4 regions of the Chryseobacterium subflavum genome follow, and region 1 is predicted to be linked to each of the others. Evidence: riboswitches for the same ligand, from Rfam matches in the RefSeq annotation. Region 1 holds a riboswitch; each other region holds the start of a gene.
The links. Region 1 has a riboswitch for cobalamin ahead of AC0INN_RS14210 (acyl-CoA thioesterase). Riboswitches for the same ligand answer to the same signal wherever they lie in the genome.

Region 1 (5,328 bases):
ATTTCTCACTAAATTTGCATTGTGTATATAAATAAAGAAGATTTAGACGAATTAGAATTTCCGCAATTGCTCGCGGAAATTTCTCCTTTTGCGTATTCTCCGAAAACGAGAGAAAAAATTCTTCAACTTCGTCCTATGGAAATCGACGAAGCAGAGCTTTCTTTGAAAAAAACTTCGGAATATCTTTCAAGTTTTGAAAGTTCAAATGCTATCCCATTTGATGAATATGAAGATATTGAAGCGGAACTGAAATTAATGCTGATTGAGAACTATCGACTGGAAAACAGCGCATTCATCAAGATAAAAACACTCACGGAACAAATCGGAAAGCTACAAAAGTTCTTTCCCACCATGCCGGATACTTTTCCCAATCTTCTGGAAAATGTTTCAGTTCTTGAATTTAAAAAAGAGATCATTGATAAGGTTGATAAAGTCTTCAACCGTTTTGGAGAGGTAAAAAGCGAAGCTTCACCCGTTCTAAAAACATTACGGACAGAAATTCAGCATGCCAAAAAAGCAATTCAGGAAAATTTCAACCGGGCCTTGTTCAATTATGGGCAAAGTGATTTTCTGGATGACATCCGTGAGAGTATTATAGAGGACCAAAGAGTTTTAGCAGTAAAATCTGCGTATAAAAAAAGGGTTTCCGGAAGAGTCTTGGGACTTTCAAAAACCGGATCCATTACCTATATACAGCCGGACAGCGTAGTCAGCCACTATTTTAAATTGAAGGAAGCTGAAGAGGAGGAAAAGAAAGAAATTGATAAGATCCTGAGGAAACTTACAGCTGAATTAGCCGAATTTCAACCTCAGCTCTGGAGGTATCAAAAATACATTTTTGATCTTGATTTAACGAGGGCAAAAGCCAAATTTGCAGAATTAATCCATGGAGTACTGCCTAAAATCAACCGCCATAAAACCCTGAGATTAAGAGAAGCTTTTCATCCATTGTTATGGCTAAGGAATAAAGCAGAGAACAAAACGATCCACCCACAAACATTGAGTCTGACGGAACATAACAGGATCATCTGTATCTCCGGTCCCAATGCAGGGGGAAAATCAATAACCTTAAAAACGGTAGGATTACTACAGCTGATGATCCAAAGTGGAATCCTCGTTCCCACTCACCCGAAATCCGAAATGTTTTTCTTTGACAAAATCATGACTGATATTGGAGACAATCAGTCTATAGAAAACCATCTTTCGACATATTCTTCGAGATTAAAGAAAATGTCCGGAATCATCAGGGAATCAGACGCCAATACGCTCCTGTTAATTGATGAGTTTGGAACAGGTTCCGATCCGGAACTGGGAGGTGCCCTGGCAGAAAGTTTCCTTGAATTTTTCTACGACAAAAAAAGTTTCGCGATTATCACCACACACTATACCAATATCAAACTGGTGATAGAACAACTCCCTAATGCTGAAAATGCGGCGATGCTATTCAATGAAGAAACTCTGGAACCGATGTACAAACTGGAGGTAGGCCAGGCAGGAAGTTCCTTTACTTTTGAAGTTGCCGAAAAGAATAAAATTCCCAGATTCATTATCCATTCTGCAAAGAAAAAGGTAGAACACGATATTGTAAACCTTGATAAAACCATTGTTAAGCTACAGCAGGAAAAATTTGAAGTTGAAAAGCTTAAAACAGATCTGGCTGAAAGAAAGGAATCGGTAGAAGATAAACGGGATAACCTTCAAAAGCTGAATGAACAACTTCAGCAAAAATTATTCAATTTTCAAAAGCTGTATGAAGAAGAACATCGGAAGCTTCAGTTCGGGAACAAAATCGAATCTTTTATCGAAAGCTACGTTAAGGGAAAATCCAGGAAGGATGTGGTAAAAGATTTCGTGAAGATTTTAGAACAGGAAAAATTCAGAAAAATAGGTGCTGATAAAGATGAAACCAAACGTCTTCAGATTGTAAAAAGAAAGATCACCCAGCAGCTGAAAAAAGAAGAGGTTATTGAAAAAATCGCAGAAACCAACGAAAAAATAGAGGAAAAACGCAAAACCGATCGTGAGATCTGGATGAAAGTGGGACAACGGGTGCGTATTACAGGAAGTACCAGTGTCGGCACGATTGAAAAAATTTCAAGAAATAAAGTGATTGTCAATTATGGAACCTTTAAAACAACCATTGATGCCGATGAGCTTGAAAGAATTTAAAAATTGATTTAATAATAAATGAGAGTGCTTTTAGCACTCTCTTATTCTTTACTCTTTACTCTTTACTCTTCCTTCTTCCCAAAAAATTTCGCCTTACCGAATTTCTATCCTCCTCCAACCTAACAGAATAAATTCCTTTTGTAAAACTTTCTTTAGCAAATAAAGAAGATTTAGGAAGCTATAATTATGTTCCGAAATGCTTTTAATTTATATATTTGAAGTATCAAAAATTTTTCATGATGATTTCCGTAAACAAAGCATTCTATTTATCTGCCTTCAGTTTATTTTCATTAGCCTTCCTAAAAGGGCAGCAAAAAATTCCTTTTGGAGTTGTAAAAGCAGAAGAAGGCTATGCCAATGTACGGGTGGCAAAGGATAATTACAGAAAAATTGTAGACAAAATCAGAATGCGTAAAGGGGATGTTTTTCTTTATGTAAAACCGGCTCCCGGAGAAACAGAATGGCTATGGATCAAATATCCCGATAAGCAGGATACTGAAAAGCCTTTTGTGAGATATGAAAATCTTGATAAGGAAGGTATGGTGAATAAAGACCGTGTAGCCTTTATTGATCAGTTGCCTCAATACACACCTTCCAAATCCAAAAACGGAAGATCCCTCATTTTCACAGATAATAACAACCCCAAAATACCTACCGCTCAAAGGAGTAAAGTAATCATCGATATTTATCCTTCTAATGCCAGCTACCGTAAACAGGAAAAAGATACGGATGGAACGATATTAACCATTGATAAAGTTAAACCCTGGGGAATAAGCAAAGAACTTCCGGAAGGGATGACCGAAATCAAATCGATCCGGGTACAGCAGGTGGGGCGTGGCTCTGTCTTTGTGAGAGAAGCCATCAAAAATATGTTCCAGCCTACTATGGATTTCAATAACATCAGTGTAGCTGCTATTGATAATGATAATATTTTCCTTTATATGGTGAACGGATCAGGTGAAAACAGGTATACCACACTCTGGACAATCAAACAGGGCCGGGTGGCTCATCAGATTATTTTTAAAAATCCGGAATAATTCACCTTACTTCTCTGTATTATCCTTATTTTTGCACCTGAAAAAGTCTTACCACTTATTCATCACAGGAATGGGTTCTGCCTAACGCAGATTAAAAGGGAATCGTGTGAAAATCACGAGCTGTCGCGCAACTGTAAGTAACAAAAGTCTTTATGTAGGATCCACTGTGCCATGCATGGGAAGGGATTAAAGATGTTACAAGTCAGGAGACCTGCCTTTTCTTTGAACAAGAAACTTTCGCGGCCTGAAGTTTATTGATCTGATGGATGTTTTCAGGAATATACTAATTCCTAGATTATTCTGTTTATTTCAATAATTTCATCCCGCTTTAATTTAATAATGAAATATGACTACAGAAGAAAGAATTCAAGCATCTGAAACCAGAATCTTTAAAGCGGTTTTCCCCAACACAACCAATCATTACGATACCCTTTTTGGTGGTACAGCGATGCAATTGATGGATGAAGTGGCATTTATTACCGCTACCCGCTTTGCAAGAAAACGAGTGGTAACTGTAAGCAGCGACAAAATTGATTTTAAAAAGCCTATTCCTGCAGGAACTATTGTAGAATTGATAGGAACAGTTTCCCATGTCGGGACTACCAGTATGAAGGTAAACGTAGAAATTTATACAGAACAGATGTATTCGTATGAAAGAGAAAGAGCTATTGTTGGAGATTTCACTTTCGTAGCTATAGACGAATTTAAAAAGCCTGTACAGATACTATAATCAGAAAAAAACGCAAGCCTTCGGCTTGCGTTTTATTTATCTTAAAACTTTTTCTGTTTCTAAACTTTTACTAAGTAAAAACTGGAATGCTTCTCCCATTTCATCAGAAGCCCGGCTGATGGCATTTTCCAGCATATTCCTGATCTGGCTTTCTGTTACCTTAGCTTCTGTCCAGCTTTTTCCTGAAGTATGCGAATTCAGGATAAACGGCATGATCCTGTCTATTGCACAGGCAAAAATAGCATCAGGGGTCTGTTCTTCTTCAAATTCCAGCCACAAATTAAAGAATTCCGAACGCAAAGGTTCATCAAGAATCCCGAAAATTTTCTGGGCAGACAATTTTTCTCTTTCAAATTTGCCCACCATGGCTTTTTCGTCAAATAAAAATGTATCTCCAGCTTCTATTTCTACCAGATCGTGGATAGAAAGCATCCGTATCACCCTTAACAGATCGATATCAGCCCTGTTTTTAGCATAGGGGAAAAGTACCTGTGCTAAAATAATGATCTGCCATGAGTGTTCAGCAGTATTTTCTCTTCTTGAATCATCGGCATTATAATTCCTTCTCTGTACATTTTTTAATGCATCTACAGCAAGAATAAAATCAATTTCCTTTTGTATTTTCATGTTTCCTATTCTTTATAATATTCTTTGATTGGATATCTCTTTGTTTTTATGATCCATTTATTTTTAATCTTTTCGCGTCGGGTTACTTTTACAGATTCATCATTCATGGCATCTTCTTCCAGTTCAAAGACCTTATCAAGTCCTTTTCCGGGCAGCACTCTGTATTCTGTGGTTAAATGCCAGCAACAACCGGATTTAGAAAATGTTATGAGTCTTTTCCTTTTTGGATCTGTCTGAAACATTCCCAGATTTTCGCGGGCAAGATCAGTTAATTCCTCACTGATCACGAATTGCTTTCTTGTCGTATTATAGACATATACGTCATAGGAAGGACCACCATAGCTGCTTTCATTACCATTTCGGATAGCAATATCTTCAAAACCGTCAAAGTTAAAATCTTTAAATATCAGCGGGCTCTGTTCATCATAAAGCTGAATAACATTAACACTAGGTTGTTGATCCTTACCAAGGTAAAAATAAAGATCATCAGAAGTGAACTCCTGTAAAGTCCGCGAGGTCCTTTTATCTTTCAGTATAATTGTACCATTTCCACTACATTTATCAGCATCACAATCCTGAACAGTGATATCCGCATTATACAATAAGGATCCATCTTTAATTTCAAAATGCTGCTGACCGGAGCAAAAAGATCCTAAAATAATAAAGATGATCAAGATTACAGAACTATTCAAAATTAACTTTTTTGCTCAGTATACAGATGACTGAAAATTTCCATAACAAAAATAAGAATAGCGTTAAGAATGA
Region 2 (5,328 bases), 130 kb from region 1:
AGGGGGAACATTAGAAGATGACCAGAAGAGAAGGGATTTCACGATCAATGCAATGGCAATTTCTTTAAATAAAGATAATTTTGGGGAACTTATAGACCCGTTTAATGGAGTAGAAGATTTAGAAAAAGGAATATTAAGAACCCCTTTGGAACCGGCACAGACGTATTCTGATGATCCCTTGAGAATGATGAGAGCGGTTCGTTTTGCTTCTACCTTACAGTTTACGATAGAGGAAAACTCGTTATCCGCAATCAGCCAGGAGGTAGAAAGGATTAAAATTGTTTCGAAGGAGAGGGTTATGGTAGAATTCAATAAGATTATGCTTTCTGAAAAGCCGTCTATTGGATTAAGCCTGCTGGAACAAACCGGTCTTTTAAAATACATCATTCCTGAATTGATTGAACTGAAAGGGGTAGAAGAGGTGGAAGGACAGACCCATAAAGATAACTTTTACCATACTTTGGAGGTTGTAGATAATATTTCCGTCAATACAGACAAACTTTGGTTGCGTTGGGCAGCATTACTTCATGATATTGGAAAAGCACCCACTAAAAAATTTGTTGAAGGAACCGGCTGGACTTTCCATGGTCATGAATTTTTGGGATCGAAAATGGTGAAAACCCTTTTCCAAAAGCTTAAACTTCCCTTAGGGCCAGATATGAAGTATGTACAGAAAATGGTCAAACTTTCATCCCGCCCGATCGCTTTGATTACGGATGATGCTTCTGATTCTGCTCTAAGAAGACTTTTATTCGACGCTGGTGAAGATCTTGAAGATCTGTTTACGCTTTGTAAGGCGGATATCACCACGAAAAATTCAAAAAAACAGGAAAAGTTCAAGAGGAACTTCGAATATGTAGCGGTAAAGATAAAAGAAGTTGAGGAAAAGGACCAGGTAAGGAACTTTCAGCCACCTATATCCGGAGAAGAAATCATGGAGATGTTTCAGCTGAAGCCGGGACGTGAAATTGGAATTCTGAAAGAGAAGGTTAAAGAAGCTATTCTTGAAGGTGAAATCCAGAATGATCATGAAGAAGCAAAAAAGTATGTTATTGCAGAAGCTGAAAAGTTAGGATTGATCATCTGAGTCCAAAACTATCAATTGAAAAAAGAAAAAGATCCGGAGATTTCATTTCCGGATCTTTTTTATTTGGATGTTGTCTGGTTTCTGTAGAAGAAATCCGGGCTGCCTTAGGCAGCCCGGAAAAAACACAAATGATGAAAAAAAAATAAAATTTATTAGTCTATTAAAAAGTAGAAACTTCTTAATTTAAATACACGCCATTAGTCCCCTTACCTGTTGTAAAGGATTTGATTTTTGATCCTGAAGTAGTATATACTGTAACTTCACTGTCTTCAGTAAAGTTCTTCACATCAGACGTAAAGATCTTTCCATCTACAACACTGAAACCGTAAAGTGTATAGTATTGTCCTCCGTCTACAGCAGTAATAATAGGAGTTGTAGGAGGAGTAGTTGCCGCCATAACCATTGAGTATACTTTATTTGCTGAAGAGAAGAAATATCTTCCACCATCAATCTGAAGATTGGTAGCATTAGGAATACCTGTCAACGTTGTTGTTTTCGTAATGCTTCCGGTACTTGAAATTTGATAAATATAAGAGTCAGTAGTTCCTGTAGCAATAACATATACATTACCATTATAGGAAATTGTTTTGTTGATGTTTACATTGGGCAATGTAATTACAGATTGTACATCATTGTTCGAAGTATTGATGTAAGTTATTTTGTTTCCGAATCCAAAGCTTGCATTTTGAACAAAAATATTTCCTCCTGCTTCAACAATTCTTTCAACGTTATCCGTGAATGTAATTTTCTTAACAAAAGATAGATCTGAATTTTTATAAATACTTACATATTTAGCTCCCTGATATTTATCATTGGTTACATAGATATTATTATTGGCAACTGCAACATAACGGGGATTATCTATTTGATTGGTAATTTCACCTGCACTTTTAAAAGTATATCGATTTACTACCTGGATTTTATTTGAGTTGTTTAACAAGAGATACGCTTTATCCCCGTTGAATGCCATAGCTTGTAAAACATCACCCAATTGGTTTCCATTATTATTTTTGGAAAAGATGCTGTTTTGACTAAAAGTTAAGTCTCTTGAAACGAAAGTTACTTCTGCATTTGGCTTTCCGAAATTTCCTTCGTTCGAAATTAAATATCCGTTTTCATAAGTTACTACAGGCAAAGTATTATCGCTATCAGTACTACAGGAAATATTGAAAAGTAGTACTACAGCAAATAAAAGTTGTAAAAGTCTAGTTATTTTCATGTTATTTTTTATTAAAAATTTATCGTTGCGGAAATACTGTAATTACGTTTTGGCATCGGATAATAAGACACCGTTTCATAAACAGTATTGGTTAAATTATTGATTTTAAAACCTAAGACATATTTTTTTAAGATCGTTGCTGATACACCCGTGTTCATGACGAAATAAGAATCTATAGCATCTTCTCTTTTTTCATCTGTTGTAGTGTATGTAAGACCATTAAAAACTCCCTGAACATAAAGTTTTAGGAAAGAATACTGATAATCAAAATTTCCAAAAACCTTATGGAGAGGGACATACATCATTTGCTTTTTAGTTTCCTGATTGATGGATTTTGCAAGTGTATATCCTATATTAAATCTAAAATGGTGTTCTTTAAGCTGTTTATCAAAAGTAATCTGTGATTCTAAACCATAAGACTTCACTTTATTGATATTAACTGGGGACCAATATCCGTAAGCTGTCGGCAACCACACTATATTATCCGATATATAAAGATAATACGGACTTAATGCAAGTTTAATATTACCCCATTTAAACTCATGGTCCATATCCATCTGGTAAGACCTTTCCGGTTTTAGGTTTGGATTTCCTCCGGGATTCCAATACAGATCATTGAATGTTGGAAATCTGAAATTTCTGGATACATTTACTCCAAGATTATACCATTGTACCGGACTCCATTTTCCCGAGAATGAGTAAAGCAATGGCGAACTTATATTCTCTACAAAATCCTTTTTAACACCAGCTTCAAAACGCAGATCTTTCGTCGGAAAATATCGTATTAACCCCGCTAAAGAGCCTACATTTCTACTTACATTACCAATTCCTTCAGTTTTTACACCTTGGAGATCAGGCTGATACCCCTCACCTTTGTTTACCTGGAATTCGGTGATGATGTTGACATTAAGTTCAGGTACGATGAAATAATTAAAATCATTTTTAAAGATATAATTTTTCCCTGTTGAACCACTGGTCTTCGGAGCATTGTAATTGCCAAAATATTGGAAATTTTCTTCTGTGTAAGCAGCTTTTAAGCTATTTGAAAATTTATTTTTAGTAATATCCCAGGAAAGTAAGCTTCTGGTGCTTTGTGTCTCGTATTTTGTACGGTTGCCATTCTCTACAAAAATCGGATAATTCTGTGTCGAGTCAAAAAACTGACTTTGCCATGAGATCGTCTGATGTCTCGCAATTTTATAGGAGATTCCAACATTAAAGGTACTGTTAAAGTATTTGCCGTTTCTATTAATATAGTTTTTTTCTTCGACTTTATAATCATTCTGACTGATCGAATGATTTCCTGAGACTTTAAAACTCAGCTTTTCATTGCTGTAGGAGGCCGTTCCGAAATTATTAAAAGTACCAAATGATCCACCCTCAGAATACAGGGAGGCTTTAAAACTTTTATTGAAACCCAGATTATTATTGAGATGTATACTCCCGCCGATTGCACCACTCCCGTATATTACACTTCCGCCACCGGCTTTCACTCCGATCTCATCATATCCGAAAAGAGGAATATTATTAATGTCTCCCTGACCAAGAAATATCGAATTGATATTGATTCCATTCCAAACAAAGGCTGTCTGTGGAGCAGAGGTTCCTCTGAACGAAGGCGAAGAAACTGCACCTCGTCCGTTTTCCTTGATATAAATACTGGATTGGAAACGTAAAAGTTCTGAAAGATTCGTGGAATTCTTTTCAGCATCCTGAGGAGTAATTGGAGTAACCTTATGAAAAAGTTTTACCTTGTTCATCTGGTTGTCAAAAATATAAACGGTATCGATTGCTTTCTCTTGTCCCAGACAAAGAAAATAAGCAGATAACGATAAAAGCAGTACTAAGGTTTTTTTCATACTATTTTACTTTTCCACCGAAAGCAATATATTTTTGATATTATCATTTTGGCAGGTCTCCTGACTTTCGCATTTCTATACCTTCCCGTTTTCACAGTGGTTTCTTATAGAAATTTTAATTGCGATCTACAGTTGCGGGGACAGTCTGGGATTTTCACCCAATTCCCTATTATTTCAATAGCTTGAAAACCAAAATTTTTGCAAAGATAAGTTTTTAAAAAGAAATCTCAGTCGTATCTGTTAATTTGTAATCAAAACAATGGTCTGCAGAAAAAATAACGATTCCCAGAACCTCAGAATTGAGAGTTTCACGATTACAAGAACGTCGAGTCAAAGTAAAATGGCAATAGATCTTTAATCGAATTTACCTTAACGATTTCGTCATTCATACTGGAAAAATAAAGATCAATATTTTCTTTTTGTTTTGTTTCGTATTCAATAAGACTTTGTCTGCAGGCGCCACACGGGGGAATCGGTGGTGTTTTTTCAGAAGATTCTTTAGGGCCTCCTACGATAAAAATCTTTTTGATCTTTTCCTCAGGGAAATTTGCACCTATCCAGAATAGAGCTGTTCTTTCAGCACAAAGTCCGGATGGAAAAGCTGCATTTTCCTGATTGTTACCGGAAAATATTTCTCCGTTTTCAAGTAATACGGAGCACCCGACCAAAAATTGGGAATAAGGGGCATAAGCATTTTCGCGGGCTTGTTTTGCTCTTTCGAAAAGTTTTTTTTCTATATCGTTCAGTTCAGAGCTATTTTTAAAATATTCGTAGCCGATCTGTATATCTTTTTTCATATATTTATTGGAGCCTAAAAAGGGGAGGTAAAATTAGTTCTTTTTAATCACGTGGGCAACCCGGGATTATTTCCTCTTCATTAGTAAAATTCAAAAATTAATAGACAATGTTATATACTCCGATACAATTCAGAAATATTAAACTCTCTAACCGATGGGTTATGTCACCTATGTGTATGTATTCAAGTGAAAACGGAATGGCTAATGACTTTCATTTCGTACATTACGGAAGCAGATCACAAGGTGGTACCGGACTGATAATGATTGAAGCAACGGGTGTTGAACCCCGGGGAAGGATCACTAATAAATGTATGGGAATATGGAATGACGAACAGGCTGAAAAACTTCAGCAGATTGTCAACTTTG
Region 3 (5,328 bases), on a different contig from region 1:
GACTTCACTTCTTCGCTACTATCCTGCTAACGGGTCTTTAGAACTAAGAGATCTTATCGCTAAACGTACTTCTCAATATGGATACACATTGCATCCTGAAAAATTAATCATTACTGATGGAGCATTGCAGGCACTTTACATTGCCCTGGCATCTGTGACGAATGCCGGTGACCTCATTGCTGTTGAAAGTCCGTGCGTTTTTTCTGTTTTGGAAGTAATTGCCAATCTGAAACTTAAAGTCATAGAAATTCCTGTCCGGGATAGAAATGGTTTTGATACGGCATATTTAAAAAAGATATGCGCGGATCATGATATCAGATCTCTTGTAGTTACACCTAATTTTCACAATCCTACAGGAATTCTGATGTCGGAAACTGTAAAAAAAGAACTGCTTTCCATTGCGGAAGAATATGAGTTTCCGATTATCGAAAATGATATTTACGGAGACCTTTATTTTGGCAATGAGAGACCTTCGGGGATCGGGAGTTTTGATACCGGTGGTTGGGTAATAACTTTTTCTTCTTTTTCCAAAACATTGGCTCCCGGTATTCGCCTGGGATGGATGCATTCGGGAAAATTCCATGCGGAAGCAGAGAGAACCAGGTTTGCCTTAGGAAGATCTGTTGCTCCGGTATATCAGGAACTGGTCATTAAACTGCTTGAAGACCATAGCTATGATAAACATTTGCGTTCATTTCGTAAACAGCTATATAAGCAGGCCAAAGATGTGTTAGAGATATTAAAAAGCCATTTTCCGGATGGGGCTTATTTTGAAGATCCTCAGGGTGGATACAGCATTTGGGGAAGTTTGCCTGAAGGAGTGGATATGGAGAAATTTTACGCTTATTGCGAACAGCAAAGAATATTATTTACTCCCGGAGAAATTTTTAGCCTTACCGATCAGTTCAGGTACCATTTCAGGATTATTTTTGCAGAACGTATCACATCCCATAGCCTGTTGGCTTTGCAAAATATAGGTGAGAATTTGAAACAGATATTGTGAGTGTTTTTCAGGCTTTTATCTGTTAATTCAGAATCATATTTTCATATTGAGAGCATATGCTTTTCTCAATAATCGTGTTTGTCGGATTTTTTTGCAAGTGATTTTTACATAATCAAGATCATTTTAATTATGATTTTGAAAATTGAAAATATATTTATAATGCCTATTTTCAAAGAATTACGAATTCCTAACTGTTGTTCGTAAATAATTATTTTCGTGTTTCAATAAAATACCTATATTTACCACCAAGGAGTTCATTTATACTTCTTTATCAACCGGAATTGGTTACACTTAGCTGTGAATTAAAAGGGAATCGTGTGTGAATCACGAACTGTCGCGCAACTGTAAGTAACACTCAAAAGGTTTTTATCAATCAGGGTTCACTGTTCTTTTTTTGAATGGGAAGGACGATAAAAATTGTTACAAGTCAGGAGACCTGCCTATTTCGAATTGACGATGCTTTCGCGATCTGAAGCTTATAGTCAGGTATGATACGATGTGATAACAGTGCCCGATATCTTTTTGTGTACATTATCATTTTTAAGAAATGGTTTACAGGTTTTGCTTTTCAGGGCTGTATCATTTCTACAGCTTGCTCGTATTAGTCCCTTTCCATAATTTTCTCTTTTACAAAGTATTGTGAAGTTTTATCAGCACCTTTTATATTGATTTATAAGCATTACAGGCTGATGGCAGCAATCTTTGACCGGATTGTTATTACATGAAAATGTAATGAGGCTGTTCAACCATTCATTAAGGTTTATAGGTCGTTTAATTATTTTAATCATTTAAAGAATAATCTTTCTTTAAATTGTTGGAAGAATGTGAGTTAAAATACATCAAAACGAACAATAATATTAAAGATGAGTAAAAATGTAAGTCTAGAGTCTGCCGGATTACGTTTCCGGGAGACGATGCAAAAAGAAAACCCTCTTCAGATTGTCGGGGCTATCAATGCCAATCATGCATTGCTGGCGCAGCAAGCAGGATTCAATGCTATTTATCTTTCCGGAGGAGGAGTTGCTGCAGGATCGTTGGGAATTCCGGATCTGGGAATTACGACCCTTGAGGATGTTCTGATCGATATTCAACGAATAACCAATGTATGTGATTTACCTCTATTGGTGGATGTAGATACGGGGTTTGGTCCTTCGGCATTCAACGTAGCAAGAACTGTAAAATCATTAATTAAAGCCGGAGCAGGTGCTTTGCATATTGAAGACCAGGTGGGAGCGAAACGTTGTGGGCACCGTCCAGGTAAAGAAGTGGTAAGCAAAGAGGAAATGGTAGACCGTTTGAAGGCTGCTGTTGATGCTCGGACGGATGAAAATTTTGTGATCGGGGCACGTACTGATGCTTTTGCCAATGAAGGGCTTGAAAAAACATTGGAAAGGGCTGTTGCCTATAAAGAAGCCGGAGCAGATTTCATCTTTGCGGAGGCTGTTCCTGATTTAAGCTATTATCAAAAGTTTGTAGACGCTACAGGTATTCCTGTACTGGCCAATATTACAGAATTCGGAATGATTAAAATGTATACTGCTGATGAACTGAAAGATGCGGGAGTCGGTTTGATTTTATATCCCCTTTCTGCTTTCCGGGCGGCAAATAAGGCAGCACTGAATGTTTACGAGCATATCCGGAAAGATGGAACCCAGGCTCATGTAATTGATACCATGCAGACCCGGGAAGAGCTTTACAAAAGTATTGGATACCATGATTACGAACAAAAATTAGATAACCTATTTAAACAGAACAAGAATGTCAATGAATAACGAACCAACATTTAAGCCTAAGAAAAGTGTAGCGCTTTCCGGGGTTGCCGCAGGTAATACTGCACTTTGCAGTGTAGGAAAAAGTGGAAATGATCTCCATTACAGAGGTTATGACATTTTGGACCTCGCAGAAAAAGCAGAATTTGAGGAGGTAGCCTATCTTCTTATTTACGGACAGCTACCAACAGGAGCCCAGTTAAAAAACTATAAAGCCAAATTGAAATCATTGAGAGGATTACCACATTCTGTAAGAAATATCCTGAAAAGTATTCCTGCAGCTGCCCATCCGATGGATGTAATGCGCTCCATGGTTTCAGCAATTGGAAGTATTCAGCCTGAAAAAGACGATCATAATGTGGCGGGAGCAAGGGATATTGCAGACAAATTACTGGCATCATTCAGTTCCGGACTTTTGTATTGGTATCATTATACGCATAACGGAAAAGAGATTGATGTAGAAACTGATGATGATACTATTGGAGGCCATTTTCTTCACCTGTTGCATGGTAAAAAAGCACCCGATTCCTGGGTGAAGGCAATGGAAATCTCTCTTAATCTGTATGCAGAGCATGAATTTAACGCTTCCACTTTTACTGCGCGTGTTATTGCGGGAACCTCTTCAGATTTTTATTCCTGTATAACGGGAGCTATCGGCGCTTTAAGAGGTCCTAAACATGGTGGGGCGAATGAAGTGGCTTTCGAAATTCAGAGTCGTTATAATTCCCCGGATGAAGCGGAAGAGGATATCAGAAGGCGTATTGGTAACAAAGAAGTAATTATTGGATTTGGACATCCGGTGTACACCATATCGGATCCGCGAAACGTAGTGATAAAAAAAGTAGCGAAAGAACTTTCCGAAGAGGCCGGAGATATGTTGCTTTATCATATTGCTGAAAGGCTGGAAACCATAATGTGGGAAGAAAAGAAAATGTTCCCTAACCTGGATTGGTTCTCAGCGGTTTCGTATCATCTGATGGGAGTACCAACCCTTATGTTCACTCCGTTATTTGTTATTTCAAGAGTCACGGGATGGAGTGCCCACATCATTGAACAAAGGCAGGATGGCAAAATTATCCGTCCAAGTGCCAATTACACCGGGCCTGAAAATAAAGAATTTGTTCCTATCACAAGCAGATAATACAATCGATTTAAAATATAAACTAATTAAACTTAAAACAAAAAGATGTCATCACACATTTCAAATGAAAGACCACAACCGGATCAGGTATTAACAGATATTGCAGATTATGTATTGAACTTCGAAATTAAAAACGACCTGGCCTGGAAAACGGCTCACTACTGCCTTTTAGATACTATTGGATGTGGATTGGAAGCTTTAACTTATCCTGCATGTACAAAATTATTGGGGCCTATCGTAAAAGGAACTGTTGTTCCGAATGGTGCAAAAGTGCCGGGAACTCAGTTTCAACTGGATCCGGTTCAGGCGGCTTTCAATATCGGAGCTATTATTCGTTGGCTGGATTTTAATGATACGTGGCTAGCTGCAGAATGGGGACATCCTTCTGATAACTTAGGAGGAATTTTAGCAACCGCTGACTGGTTGTCCAGAACCCATATTGCAGAAGGAAAAGCTCCTTTGAAAATGAAGCAGGTGCTGGAAGCCATGATCATGGCGCATGAAATTCAGGGAGTAATTGCTCTTGAAAATTCATTCAACAGAGTAGGTTTAGATCACGTTTTATTAGTGAAGTTGGCTTCTACGGCCGTTGTAGGGAAATTAATTGGATTAACCCGTGATGAGCTGATCAATGCGATCTCATTGGCCTTTGTGGACGGACAATCTTTAAGAACATACCGTCACGCTCCTAATACAGGAAGTCGTAAGTCATGGGCAGCCGGAGATGCCACTTCCAGAGCTGTGCGTTTAGCATTAATTGCCAAAACCGGCGAAATGGGTTATCCTTCGGTACTTACGGCTAAAACATGGGGATTCTATGATGTTTCATTTAAAGGAAATGAATTCAAATTTCAGCGTGAATACGGTTCTTATGTAATGGAGAATGTATTGTTTAAGATCTCTTTCCCTGCTGAATTCCATTCACAAACAGCCGTGGAAGCAGCTATGACATTGCACCATCAATTAAAAGGGATGGGTAAAACAACTGAAGATATTAAAAAAATTACTATTCGTACGCATGAAGCGGCTATCAGGATTATCGATAAAAAAGGTCCCCTGAATAATCCTGCAGACAGAGATCATGCGATTCAATATATGGTAGCGGTACCTCTTATCTTCGGAAGGCTGACTGCTGCCGACTATGAAGATAATATTGCTTCAGATCCAAGGATTGATATTCTTCGTGATAAAATTGAATGTATCGAGGAGGTTCAGTTTACCACTGATTACCATGATCCTGAAAAACGTTCCATTGCCAATGCATTAACAGTAGAGTTAAATGACGGAACTGTTTTGGAAGAAGTAAAAGTAGAGTATCCTATAGGACATAAACGAAGAAGGGATGAAGGAATTCCTGAACTGATTAAAAAGTATAAAGTGAATCTCGCCCGTATATTCCCGGAAAAGCAGCAAAG
Region 4 (5,328 bases), on a different contig from region 1:
TGGTAAAACCTCAATACATGATAATAATGATTTGAATAAAGTAAATACATTCAGGCTGAAAAAAAATTAAAACCCATTTTTGAAATGAATACCAATGATACAGTCCTTGTTCCATTGAGAAGGGGTCTGATCAATATTGATTATCTTTATTAATATTTCAAACACAGCATAAAAAATATGCAGTGTTTACATTAAAAACAAAACCATGGAAATTCAAAACATTGATCATATCGTTCTAACGGTAGCTGATATCGAAAAAACCATCTCTTTTTATACAGACATCCTTGGATTTGAAGCGGTCTCATTCGGAGATAACCGGAAAGCGCTTGCTTTTGGAAACCAAAAAATCAACCTGCATCAGAAAGGCAATGAATTTGAGCCAAAGGCACTACATGCTACTCCCGGTTCTGCAGATCTGTGCTTTATTGCCACAACAGATGTACATGATATTTTAAAAGAACTTAAAGAAAAAAACATCGAAATCATCGAGGGTATTGTTATCAGAACCGGAGCAACAGGCAAAATAAGGTCCGTCTACTTCCGGGATCCTGATCAGAACCTGATTGAAGTGAGTAATTATATTTAAAATCTTCTTGAGCATGTCCCCAGATAAAAACGCCTTGGCTAAAATCCTTAGTAATTTCGAACAGGAAGAATTACCCAACAAAACCTTGCTAACGGAAGAAGGTAAGATGGCGCGTAAATTTTACTATCTCAAAAAAGGAGTTGCCAGAGGTTGGCTTAATAATGACGGTAAGGAAATTACATTTCAATTTTTGTTTGAAGGAAACTTTATTTCGTCGTGGGAAAGTCTGTTTTATAATTCTCCAAGTATTTATAATATCGAAACGATAGAACCCTGTACTGTATATAGCACTTCTATTGAGGATTTCAGACAAATAATTGAAAATAATCCGGACAGCAAGGAACTTTATTACAGCTATCTACAGGAACGCTTACTTAAATATCAGAAGCTCTTTATTTCCCGTATAAAAGATTCTGCAGAGGAAAGATATAATGAGCTTATAAAGCAATCCCCCGAGATTTTCCGCCGGGTTCCTCAGTATTATATTGCATCTTATCTTGGTATCACTTCTGTATCATTAAGCAGGATCAGAGGAAAAAAAATCTAGTAAGAGATCTGCTCTATATAGTAACTCCATGGTTATTCTTCACTTCTGCCATTACAAAAGTACTGTGTGTGCTTCCTATCGAGTCGACGGAACCTAATTTATTAAATACAAAATCCTGGTAGTGTTTCATATCGCGTACCTGAACTTTGAGAAGGAAATCAAAATCGCCTGAAATATTATAGCATTCCGCCACTTCGTCTATCAGTGTAATTTCCTGTACAAACTCATTTCCCACAGACCTGTCGTGGATCTTTAATTTAACCTGACAGAAAACTGTAAAACCACGATTCAGTTTCTCGGCTTCCAGGACAGCCGCATAATGTTTGATATAACCCTCCTGCTCCAACCTTTTAACACGCTCAAAAACAGGAGATGGAGAAAGGTTAATTTCCTTTGCCAATTCTTTAACGGTCAATTTTGCATTTTTTTGAAGGATTCTTAACAATTGAAGGTCTTTATCGTCTAGTCTTTCCACAGGATAATATTCTTTTTTCGATTTATATTTCCAAATTTACAGAATAAATAACTTACAAATTCAATTTAAACAAAACAATATACTTAATTTTTGCATTTAAGCCAATTAAACATCTTAAATTAATACCTTTACACCCTATTTTGTTCTTTAACATACTTCATCAAACGGAAAAGGTTTTACTTAAGGTAGATTAATAGGGAATCGTGTGAAAATCACGAGCTGTCGCGCAACTGTAAGTAACACAACAGAGGTTTTTGTCCCTGAATATCCACTGCCACAAGCGGGAAGGATGACAAAAACTGTTACAAGTCAGGAGACCTGCCTGTCCCGAATTGACAATGCTTTCGCGGTCTGAAGCTTTTGGTCATACAGATGATACTTTTGAACGTATTGGATTGGGTTTTAACTCAGAATTTATTTGAGTTTAAACGTAATGTTTTTTATGAAAATTAATTTCAGGTTACCTAACAATCTACTCTTCACTGGGAAAATTACGTCTATATTGTATCTTCTCTATTGCTAAAAACTATTTCCCGATTGCGTTATGAAGCATTATAAGAACTTTTAAAACCAAAATTTAATTAAAAGTTTAAAGAAAATGCAAACACACATCCTTGGCTATCCGCGAATCGGTAGCAACAGAGAACTTAAAAAAGCCTGCGAACTATATTGGGCAGGTAAAACATCGTTACAGGAACTTTTAGAGGCAGGAAAAAAGATCAGAAAGCAAAACTGGGAACTACAACAAGAAGCCGGAATTGATCTGATTCCATCCAATGACTTTTCTTTTTATGATCAGGTATTGGACATGACATTGTCTGTTGGAGCTATTCCTTCCCGTTATCAGGATATTACACCAAATGAGCTAGATCTTTACTTTGCTATGGCCAGAGGTTATCAGAAAGAAGGGCACGATATTACAGCCATGGAAATGACAAAATGGTTTGATACCAATTATCATTATATCGTTCCAGAATTCCAAAAAGATCAGCAATTCAAATTATTCTCCCATAAAATCGTTAATGAGTTTATTGAAGCGAAGGAAGCAGGAATTCATACAAAGCCTGTTATCCTTGGATTGGTAACCTATTTATTATTAGGAAAAGAAAAAGAAGAAGGTTTTGATAAATTGGATTTAGCACAAAATCTGCTTCCGGTTTACGTTGAGATCTTAAAAGAGCTTGAAAACAACGGAGCAGAATGGATTCAGCTGGATGAGCCGTTTTTAGCACTAGACCTTGATCAGAAAGCAAAAGAAGTTTACCAGAACATTTATGCTGAAATTGCCAAACAGTTTCCGAACCTTAAATTTATTGTGACCACCTATTTTGATGGGTTAAAAGATAACCTTTCATTGGCCACTACTCTACCTGTTGATGCACTACACATTGATCTGGTAAGAGCCCCGGAACAATTGGATGAGGTCATCAATGCAATTCCTGAAACATTAATCCTCTCATTAGGAGTCGTAGACGGAAGAAATATCTGGAAAAACGATTTCAATCAGTCTCTGGTTTTCATCAAAAAAGCTATTGCAGCATTAGGTTCTGAAAGAGTTTTCATTGCACCGTCATGTTCATTACTTCATTCTCCTTTCGATCTTGACCTGGAGAAAAATGAAAATATACTATCTCCGGAGATCAAACAATGGATGGCTTTCGCCAGGCAAAAAGTTTATGAAATTGTTACCTTAAAAAAATTAGCTTCAGAAAACCCGGATTACAATACTTTACAGGAATTAGCTGAAAATAAAAAAGCTATTGAAAACCGAAAAGTTTCAACACTAATTCACAATCAGGATGTGAAAAACCGTGTTACCGTAACTACAGAAAGTGACGCACAGAGAAACAGTCCTTTTAATGTGAGAAAAGAAGCACAGCAGAACGCATTGGAGCTTCCTTTATTTCCAACAACAACAATTGGGTCCTTTCCTCAAACCAAAGAAGTAAGAAGCTGGAGAGCTCAATTCAAGAAAGGAGATCTTACCGCCCAGAAATATGATCAGCTGCTTAAAGAAGAAACACAGAGAACCATCCAATGGCAAGAGGAAATCGGAATTGATGTATTGGTACATGGAGAATTTGAACGCAACGATATGGTCGAGTATTTTGGGGAACAGCTCGCAGGATTTGCATTTACTCAAAACGGATGGGTTCAAAGCTACGGAAGCCGCTGTGTAAAACCACCGGTTATTTATGGAGACGTTCACAGGCCTCAGCCAATGACGGTTTACTGGTCGCAATATGCCCAGTCATTAACTCAAAAATGGGTAAAAGGAATGTTGACCGGCCCTGTAACCATTCTTCAATGGTCATTTGTACGTGATGATCAGCCTCGTTCTACCACCTGTAAGCAGATTGCTTTGGCAATCCGTGATGAAGTAAACGATCTTGAAAAAGCAGGAATCAGAATTATCCAGATCGATGAACCAGCTATCAGAGAAGGTCTTCCTTTGCGTAAGGCAGAATGGCAAAATTACCTTCAATGGGCTGTAGAAGCTTTCAGAATTTCTGCAAGTGGTGTTGAGGATGCTACACAAATCCACACGCATATGTGTTATTCCGAGTTTAATGACATTATCCACAATATCGCCGATATGGATGCCGATGTCATCACGATAGAATGCTCAAGAAGCCAAATGGAGTTATTAAATGCTTTCGCAGACTTTAAATATCCAAACGAGATCGGCCCAGGAGTGTATGACATTCACTCTCCAAGAGTTCCGTCAAAAGAGGAAATGGTTGCATTGCTGAAAAAAGCACAAGCCGTAATCCCGGCAGAACAGCTTTGGGTAAATCCAGATTGCGGATTGAAAACCCGTCATTGGGAGGAAACAGAAAAAGCATTGATCGCTATGGTAGCAGCTTCGAAAGAAGTGGCTGCAGCTTATTCGACTGAGAAAGTATAATAGAACTGATTATTATTTTTTTTATATTGTAAGGCAGAGGCGTAAGCTTCTGCTTTTTTTGTTTAATAAAATAAATCAATGACTACAGAAGAATTCGTAGGAAATTTTTATCACGAAAAACAAAATATCATATATTTATGTTTTGTTATATTTAAAACTTAGGAGCTATATTTTCATGGGAACTTGGTAAATGCAGAAGTTAATATTTTACCGTAGGAATATTTTCAAAGAAAATTAAAAACAGCAGGGATTTAAGATTTGAAGAATCTCAGTTAATTGGAACTGTTAGAATTATTAAAATTGTAAATTCCAAACTACAGAAGTAATATGAAAATTCTATTTATTTTAATTACAATTTCAGGATCATTACTAGGTCAGTCAAAAGAACTAAAACATAAAAACTACAGCCATTTGGATACTATTGATGTTTATTCAAAAGATTATCCCACCAAACTTGTCGAGGGATCTGGATTAATAAAAAATAAAAAAAACAGAAATGTAGGTGCAATAGGATTCTCCATCAAATAACTAAAGATAGTAATGGTAAAATTATTCGAATTTTAAAATCTGAATCCAATCATTATATAAAAGATCATAAAAATCCACAAAAAAGTATAATTCGCGAAATCACAATTTATTATGATGATTCTCAACCTGACCTAGCAAAATATACAAGTGAGACTTTAATAAATAATTCATTAGTAAAAACAGAAACTAAACTTTTTGATTTAAAACAAAATAATAATGATCTTCCCGGGTTTAAAAATGTCAAAGATTTATTAGATATGATAAAAAATGAAGATTATTAATTC

Region 2: linked by a shared signal. The riboswitch ahead of AC0INN_RS14725 (TonB-dependent receptor plug domain-containing protein) and the one ahead of AC0INN_RS14210 (acyl-CoA thioesterase) in region 1 are both predicted to bind cobalamin.
Region 3: linked by a shared signal. The riboswitch ahead of prpB (methylisocitrate lyase) and the one ahead of AC0INN_RS14210 (acyl-CoA thioesterase) in region 1 are both predicted to bind cobalamin.
Region 4: linked by a shared signal. The riboswitch ahead of metE (5-methyltetrahydropteroyltriglutamate--homocysteine S-methyltransferase) and the one ahead of AC0INN_RS14210 (acyl-CoA thioesterase) in region 1 are both predicted to bind cobalamin.

What each region holds. Positions count from the first base shown of each region.
Region 1 is NZ_JBVTMR010000003.1:146,306-151,633, forward strand. Features, by position in the region: gene AC0INN_RS14200 (endonuclease MutS2) at 22-2,169, shown strand; gene AC0INN_RS14205 (hypothetical protein) at 2,406-3,206, shown strand; cobalamin riboswitch at 3,262-3,439, shown strand; gene AC0INN_RS14210 (acyl-CoA thioesterase) at 3,553-3,936, shown strand; gene AC0INN_RS14215 (HD domain-containing protein) at 3,973-4,563, opposite strand; gene AC0INN_RS14220 (FG-GAP repeat protein) at 4,569-5,255, opposite strand.
Region 2 is NZ_JBVTMR010000003.1:273,817-279,144, reverse strand. Features, by position in the region: gene AC0INN_RS14735 (CCA tRNA nucleotidyltransferase) at 1-1,087, shown strand, start outside; gene AC0INN_RS14730 (DUF5074 domain-containing protein) at 1,266-2,306, opposite strand; gene AC0INN_RS14725 (TonB-dependent receptor plug domain-containing protein) at 2,318-4,165, opposite strand; cobalamin riboswitch at 4,199-4,374, opposite strand; gene AC0INN_RS14720 (cytidine deaminase) at 4,480-4,962, opposite strand; gene namA (NADPH dehydrogenase NamA) at 5,070-5,328, shown strand, end outside.
Region 3 is NZ_JBVTMR010000001.1:147,411-152,738, forward strand. Features, by position in the region: gene AC0INN_RS00700 (aminotransferase-like domain-containing protein) at 1-1,003, shown strand, start outside; cobalamin riboswitch at 1,269-1,461, shown strand; gene prpB (methylisocitrate lyase) at 1,867-2,775, shown strand; gene prpC (bifunctional 2-methylcitrate synthase/citrate synthase) at 2,768-3,913, shown strand; gene AC0INN_RS00715 (bifunctional 2-methylcitrate dehydratase/aconitate hydratase) at 3,959-5,328, shown strand, end outside.
Region 4 is NZ_JBVTMR010000001.1:1,754,915-1,760,242, forward strand. Features, by position in the region: gene AC0INN_RS07725 (hypothetical protein) at 1-70, shown strand, start outside; gene AC0INN_RS07730 (VOC family protein) at 206-586, shown strand; gene AC0INN_RS07735 (Crp/Fnr family transcriptional regulator) at 600-1,133, shown strand; gene AC0INN_RS07740 (Lrp/AsnC family transcriptional regulator) at 1,147-1,608, opposite strand; cobalamin riboswitch at 1,763-1,948, shown strand; gene metE (5-methyltetrahydropteroyltriglutamate--homocysteine S-methyltransferase) at 2,207-4,516, shown strand; gene AC0INN_RS07750 (hypothetical protein) at 4,844-5,044, shown strand.